Regions from separate parts of the Paenibacillus sp. GXUN7292 genome, predicted to be linked through region 1. Evidence: a T-box and tRNA genes for the amino acid it is inferred to sense, from the RefSeq annotation. Region 1 holds a T-box; the other holds one or more tRNA genes.
What was found. A T-box is a leader RNA that pairs with one kind of tRNA and senses whether it is charged. The one in region 1 lies ahead of ACRRU2_RS21715 (arginine--tRNA ligase), so its partner is inferred to be a tRNA-Arg.

Region 1 (3,413 bases):
ATCATGTCCCGCCGAAGGACAGTCGCAAATAACGACTCCAATATCAGGGTAGCCCCAATCCTCAATCATAAACCGGCTGCCAAATTCACCGCCAATTGAATATGGCTTATCACGGCCAATCCCCATTATGCCGGATATTGCTACATGGTCCTCAGACCATGACGTTCTCTCTTCTGTTGGGCAGCAAGTATTCACAGGAATACCCCCATTTTGCTGTCTCATCAATGAAATATAAGATTCGGGCAATTTGTAACCGAGCTCCTCCTCCAAAGAAGCGATTAGCTCATTTGTAGGCGGTTCAGATACATAGGTTTCAAGCGCGTAGGCGCTATCTTCCCAAAAATCAGTCAGATCAAAGCCAGCAAACGGTTCAGCCGCCTCTCTGGCCTTCCCTTGCGTCAAGGTTTCCTGCTTCGCTTTTTCCATTCGCTCCTGATCACGCAGCTGCTTAGTTGCCCTGCGGCGACTAGTAGACAAAAACCATTCTGTTGTCTCATCCTCCGGCTGCAGCTGGTCTGCCTGTTCAAAAGCTTTAGCCGCTTGCTCATATTGAGCCAGATGAAAATAAGCATAGCCTGCTCGAAAATGCCATCGCTCGTCCTGCTCCCCTTCTGCAGCGATCAGCTGCAATTGCAGAAGCGCTTCTTCATAGCTCTGGCTGTTATTTAGCGCTCTGGCTAATTGGCCAATCAGTTCATAATCCCGCTCATGCTCAGGCAAAGCTTCAATAGCTTCAATAATTTGTCCATAGCTTTCATCTTCGTGCCAATGCTCTATTTGCTCCAGTAACTTTTTCATTTGCTCCGCCTCATTCCTATAAGCTTATACTGCTGACTATCTTCGTGATAATGGCAACTTTCCTAATTGTATACGACGCGGGTTCATGTTTTGAATCGACCTTTTGTCGGATTTAACAAGGATAAACGGCTCCGCCGTCCTTTGGACAGGCGCGTTTACCGATGAATGATAAGAACAAATTTATTGTGAAAACTTATAAACTCTTATAATTCAAGAAAAAACCGTCTTTGCAGGTTGTTTTTTCAGAAAATTCTGATATAATCATGGAAACTAAAATTCTGTGATTAGGACAGTAACTGCTAGCTCATGTCAAAGCGAGCCGGGTTGGTGAAAGCCGGTACAATGATTAGCCAGTGAAGCGCACCTAGGAGAAGAAGCTCTGAACAAAAGCCGTAACATGCGCGCATTATGGCAAGTAGGAGATTCCGGCAACAGACCGTTATCTGATCGAGTGGTTGAACGCACTGTTCAACAACAAGAGTGGTACCGCGAAAGCATACAGCCTTCGTCTCTTTATTTAGAGACGGGGCTTTTTGTTTTGTGAATTTAACATTTTAAAGGAGGCTTATCAATGATCAGTATAATTATTGCGAATCACTTAAAGCGGGCCGTTCAAGCGTTATTCGACGAGCAAGGTCTGCCTGTTAATGAAATCTCTAAGCTCAATCTTTATATCGAGCAGCCTGCCTATATAGAGCATGGCGACTACTCATCAAACATCGCTATGCAGCTGGCACGAACCTTGCGGCAATCGCCCCTCAGCATCGCTGAACAATTAAAGCTAAAGCTGCAGCAAATAAGCGAGCCTTTATTTCAAAGTTTAACTGTTGCAAAGCCTGGCTTTATTAACGTTAGGATCAACTGGGAGGAGTGGAGCGGCCGCTCTTTCAGCTTGCCGACTCATGCCGGCGGAAAAGTAATTATCGAGCATACCTCTATTAATCCGAATAAATCAGCTCATATCGGACATTTGCGTAATGCATGCATTGGAGATACTTTAGTGCGGATGCTGAGAAGAGGCGGCCTTGAGGTAGAGGTTCACAATTATATCGATGATTTAGGCAATCAGCTTGCAGATACTGTTGTAGGCTTGCTTCAAACCGAGCATCAGAAAAAGCATGGACGATTCGGCGACTATTGCTGGGATGTATACGCAGAAATCAATAAAAATTACGAACAAAACCCTGCCTTGCTTGATCAGCGGGCTAAAGTTCTCCATGAGCTGGAAAAAGGCGGAGGACCTGTTGCATGGATTGGCTTGCTTGCAGCAGAACGGATTGTACGTGACCATATTGAAGAAATGCAGCAATTTAACATTACCTATGATCTATTAGTCTGGGAAAGCAATATTGTGCGCGAAGGTTTTTGGGAGGCAGCATTTAAAAAGTTAAAGTACACTGAGAGTTTTGTACAAATAACCGACGGGAAGCTTGCGGGATGCTGGGTTCTGAAGACGGACGAAGCTGCGGAAAGTGAAGACGGCTCCCTTCCTGCAGAACATGTTGCAGATAAAGTATTAATCCGTTCCAACGGTATACTTACGTATACAGCCAAAGATATCGCCTACCACCTATGGAAATTTGGCTTGCTCGAAAAGGATTTCCAGTATAAGTCGTTCTCTGAGGGCTTGTGGACAACAAATCAGTCCGGGGATGAGGCCTTTCTTGGTAAAGCAGAAATCGTCATAAATGTTATTGATTATCGGCAGCAATATCCACAGAAAATGGTAAAACAGGCACTAGCGATACTTGGCTATAAGACAGAAGCCGAACGGCTGCATCATGTCAGCTATGGCGTCGTCTCGTTAAGCCCGGATGCGGCAAGCGAGCTCGGTATCGATACCTCTGATGGGAAAAGCTCCTATGCGATGTCCGGCAGACAAGGTATTGGCATCAAAATTGCAGACCTGCTCAGCTATATGGAAAAAGTCATCGATCAAAAACGTTCCGCTCATGGCGGACTTGCCAGCAGTGCGATTGCGGCAGCTGCGATTCGCTATCAATTGCTTAAGTATAACTTGCTCACAGAGGTTGTATTCGACATGAAGCAGGCGGCAGAGGTAACAGGGAATTCAGGCGTTTATCTTATGTATGCACATGCTCGCGCTTCGCAAATTCTTCTTAAATCCGGAGAACCATTCTTTTCTAAGCCATCGGGCAATTGGAATTTGGATACAGCCGAGCATGCGTTGCTTCGACAAATTGCACATTGGCAAGATACACTTTATACGGCTTGCCGAGATTATTCACCTAATCAAATATGCAATTACGCTTATGAGCTTGCTTCTGCCTTCAACAACTTCTACACAATTTGTCCGATCCTAAAAGCAAAGGGCGAGCAAAGGGCTTTACGTCTGTGGCTTACTGCCTTATTTAGAGAAACAATGGCGGATGTGCTTCGTACATTAGGCATGCCAACGCCGGATCAGATGTAATATCAGGCTGTTGAAAAACGGTCTGGAAATGTAACGAATGTCAGAAGCGCTAGTATGCAAAAAACGTGGTTATAAAAAATCTAACGGAGATATGGAGGGTGTCGATTAATTGTGGGCAACTATGGTTAAGCAATAAGAAAGGGGAACGAAGAGCAAGATTGGGAATGGAGAAGCGGCAGCG
Region 2 (3,413 bases), on a different contig from region 1:
CGCGTGTGGCGGAATTGGCAGACGCACCAGACTTAGGATCTGGCGTTTAACGACGTGGGGGTTCGACTCCCTTCACGCGCACCACTTATGATAATTAAGCTCTTTGGACATTTTAATTAATCCAAAGAGTTTTTTTCATATGTGCACAATAGTTCAGGAGGAGAACGAGTTGCTTAAACAAATGGAGCTAGTAAGGGTTGAACGAGATTTTCTAGGAGAAAAATCAGTTCCTGCGCAGGCCTATTACGGTGTTCAAACCTTGAGAGCCGTAGATAATTTTCCAATTACCGGATATCGTATTCATGAAGGATTAATTACTGCGATGGCGATGGTGAAAAAGGCTGCGGCGCTAGCTAATGTAGATACAAAGCAAATGAGCAAAGACACGGGAGAAGCTATTGCTCAGGCTGCTGAAGAAATTATTCAAGGTCGGTGGCATGAACAGTTTATCGTTGATCCGATTCAAGGGGGCGCTGGCACTTCAATTAATATGAATGCTAACGAAGTGATCGCCAATCGCGCAATCGAGCTTCTAGGCGGTCAAAAAGGCGATTATACGATCATTCATCCTAATAACCATGTTAATATGGCCCAATCGACGAATGACAGCTTTCCGACGGCTATTCATATAGCTATTTTATCATTAGTGGACAAGCTGCTTTTAACGATGGAGGAGCTGCATCAAACGTTCCAGCTTAAGGCCGGCCAGTTCGATTCTGTTATCAAAATGGGAAGGACTCACCTCCAGGATGCCGTGCCTATTCGTCTAGGACAGGAATTCGAGGCTTACAGCCGTGTATTAAACAGGGATATCAAAAGGATTGCCAAGACGAGAGACAACCTGCTGGAGGTCAATATGGGCGCTACAGCGGTTGGTACGGGGCTGAATGCTGAGCCTGCATATATTAAGCGAGTTGTTGAAATATTGGCTCAGATTAGCGGCTATCAGCTTAAAAATGCCGAGCACCTGCCTGATGCAACTCAAAATACGGATGCCTATACCGAGGTATCAGCTGCTTTAAAAATTTGTATGATAAATATGTCCAAGGTAGCAAATGACTTAAGATTAATGGCGTCGGGGCCGCGTACAGGCCTTGCAGAAATTAACTTGCCAGCGCGCCAGCCTGGCTCCTCAATTATGCCGGGCAAGATTAACCCTGTAATATGTGAGGCAGTAAATCAAGTGGCATTCCAAGTAATCGGTAATGATCATACGATTTCACTCGCTTCGGAAGCAGGACAATTTGAGCTTAATGTCATGGAACCGGTTATGGTATTTAACTTGCTGCAATCCCTGGATATAATGAATAATGTGTTCAAAGTATTCCGTACGCATTGCTTGGAAGGCATTGTCGCAAATGCAGAAACCTGCAAAAGCTATGTTGATAACAGCGTAGGCATCATTACAGCGCTTAACCCCTATCTGGGCTATCAGACTTCAGCAAAAATCGCATCGGAAGCGATAGCAACCGGTCGGCCTGTACGTGAGTTATGCCTAGAATATAAAGTGCTGACCGAGCAAGAGCTGGATGTGATTTTAGATGCATTCCAAATGACGCAGCCGGGCATATCTGGGAAGCAGCTGCTGAAATAAATGTGATAAGGAGAGGAGCAGGTGCTGTTGGTTTCTCTCCTTTTTGTTATTGGAAAATCTTTGTTGATAATTTCTTAAAAAAAGACTTGCATTTTCCCGAAAAACTTGGCATAATATTAATGTTAGCTCATCGCCTATTGGCTTTTGACTAACTTGCCAAATGTGCGCGTGTGGCGGAACTGGCAGACGCACCAGACTTAGGATCTGGCGTCTAACGACGTGGGGGTTCGACTCCCTTCACGCGCACCACTTCATAAATGACAGCTCTCAAACCTATCGGAATGAGAGTTTTTTATTTCTAAAATAAATCGATGAGGTGCTGTAGTTAATCTCAGTGTTTATTTCATGCTTTCGACGGAGCAACTAAATACCAGTAATTAAGCTTTAAAAAGTTATGATTTTGCTGATTTTGCTAAGTGTTTTTTCATGAATTCCTAGAAAATTTCAAGCTGGTAAAACTGTTGAAATTTTTTTTGAAAAAAATAATAAAAATAGTTGCAATTCATGCGTGAAGATGATATATTATTACTTGTCGCTACGATAATGAAATTGAAGCGAAACGTTATGCGGAAGTGGCTCAGCGGTAGAGCATCGCCTTGCCAAGGCGAGGGTCGCGGGTTCGATTCCCGTCTTCCGCTCCATAATGTGCGCCCTTAGCTCAGCTGGATAGAGCGTTTGACTACGAATCAAAAGGTCAGGAGTTCGAATCTCTTAGGGCGTGCCATTCTTTTCAGGATTTACTACGGGACGTAGCTCAGCTTGGTAGAGCACCTGGTTTGGGACCAGGGGGTCGCATGTTCAAATCGTGTCGTCCCGACCATTTATAAGATGCGGGTGTAGTTCAATGGTAGAACTTTAGCCTTCCAAGCTAATAGCGTGGGTTCGATTCCCATCACCCGCTCCATAATTACGGAGCTAACAAGCCTTGCACAGCAAGGCTTTTTTTGTTTTTATAATTCGACAAACTCTAAACTAATTAGTGCTCAGGGGGGAAACTAGAGAACAAATTACACTTACTTATTCCTAACTCCTGTTTCCATTAAGTCGAAAAATTTCTCAAGTTTTTTATCTACTTAAACCCGAAAGACCCCCTAATTCCTTAGGGGGTTAAACCTGGTTAAATCTGTTACGAACGTTCTCTTTCGCGGTTTCTTAATCCAAATAATCCCGCTAAGCCAAGCAATCCAAGCCAGCTCCAGTTAAAATTGCGATTGTTATCAACAGCGGTTGTACGATAGTTGTTTCCATCTAGTCCATAAGTGTTCATTCGGTCATTTGTTACATTGTTAGTTCTGTAATTGTTCTTGTTCATACGATCATTTGTTACATTGTTAGTTCTGTAATTGTTCGTGTTCGTTACGTCATTTGGAATAAAGCTGTTCAATGGTGTACCATCATTTTTTCTAACATTGGTTTGTTGAGTCATTTGGTCATTTGTCAGTGCATAGGCTGGGACAGACAGTAAAGATAACAATATCGCAAAGGCAAAGGCAATTGTGAAAAATTTTCTCATGCGTATTCTCCTTGTTTTTTATTTGGTACAAAGATAAGTTTCCCGTATTATAAATTGAATATTCAGTGGTTATTATTGTAAATCAGGATCATTGAGATTAAACATTTTTAAATTGTGTAGTTGTTCAGGCAGCGAAAAACGAAACGAATACTTTGCAACAATGGCAAACTCTGTTTGTGGAAGGAGTACTCACGCGCCAAAGCTAACTGCATTTTCTCAGTTTGTTGAGGAAACTTAATTGGAAAACTCTTGACGTGTATCGCATGAATGCAGAGGCTGGTATCAACCAGATCAACCAGCATATGT

Region 2: it encodes a tRNA-Arg, which carries the amino acid that the T-box ahead of ACRRU2_RS21715 (arginine--tRNA ligase) is inferred to sense. The anticodon was not compared.

Annotation. Positions count from the first base shown of each region.
Region 1 covers NZ_JBOZWO010000033.1:40,857-44,269, forward strand. Annotated here, with positions in the region: gene ACRRU2_RS21710 (SMI1/KNR4 family protein) at 1-798, opposite strand, end outside; T-box leader at 1,070-1,314, shown strand; gene ACRRU2_RS21715 (arginine--tRNA ligase) at 1,370-3,232, shown strand.
Region 2 covers NZ_JBOZWO010000029.1:654-4,066, forward strand. Annotated here, with positions in the region: tRNA gene ACRRU2_RS20350 (tRNA-Leu) at 1-84, shown strand, start outside; gene aspA (aspartate ammonia-lyase) at 182-1,594, shown strand; tRNA gene ACRRU2_RS20360 (tRNA-Leu) at 1,759-1,843, shown strand; tRNA gene ACRRU2_RS20365 (tRNA-Gly) at 2,161-2,235, shown strand; tRNA gene ACRRU2_RS20370 (tRNA-Arg) at 2,242-2,318, shown strand; tRNA gene ACRRU2_RS20375 (tRNA-Pro) at 2,338-2,414, shown strand; tRNA gene ACRRU2_RS20380 (tRNA-Gly) at 2,425-2,498, shown strand; gene ACRRU2_RS20385 (WGxxGxxG family protein) at 2,721-3,107, opposite strand.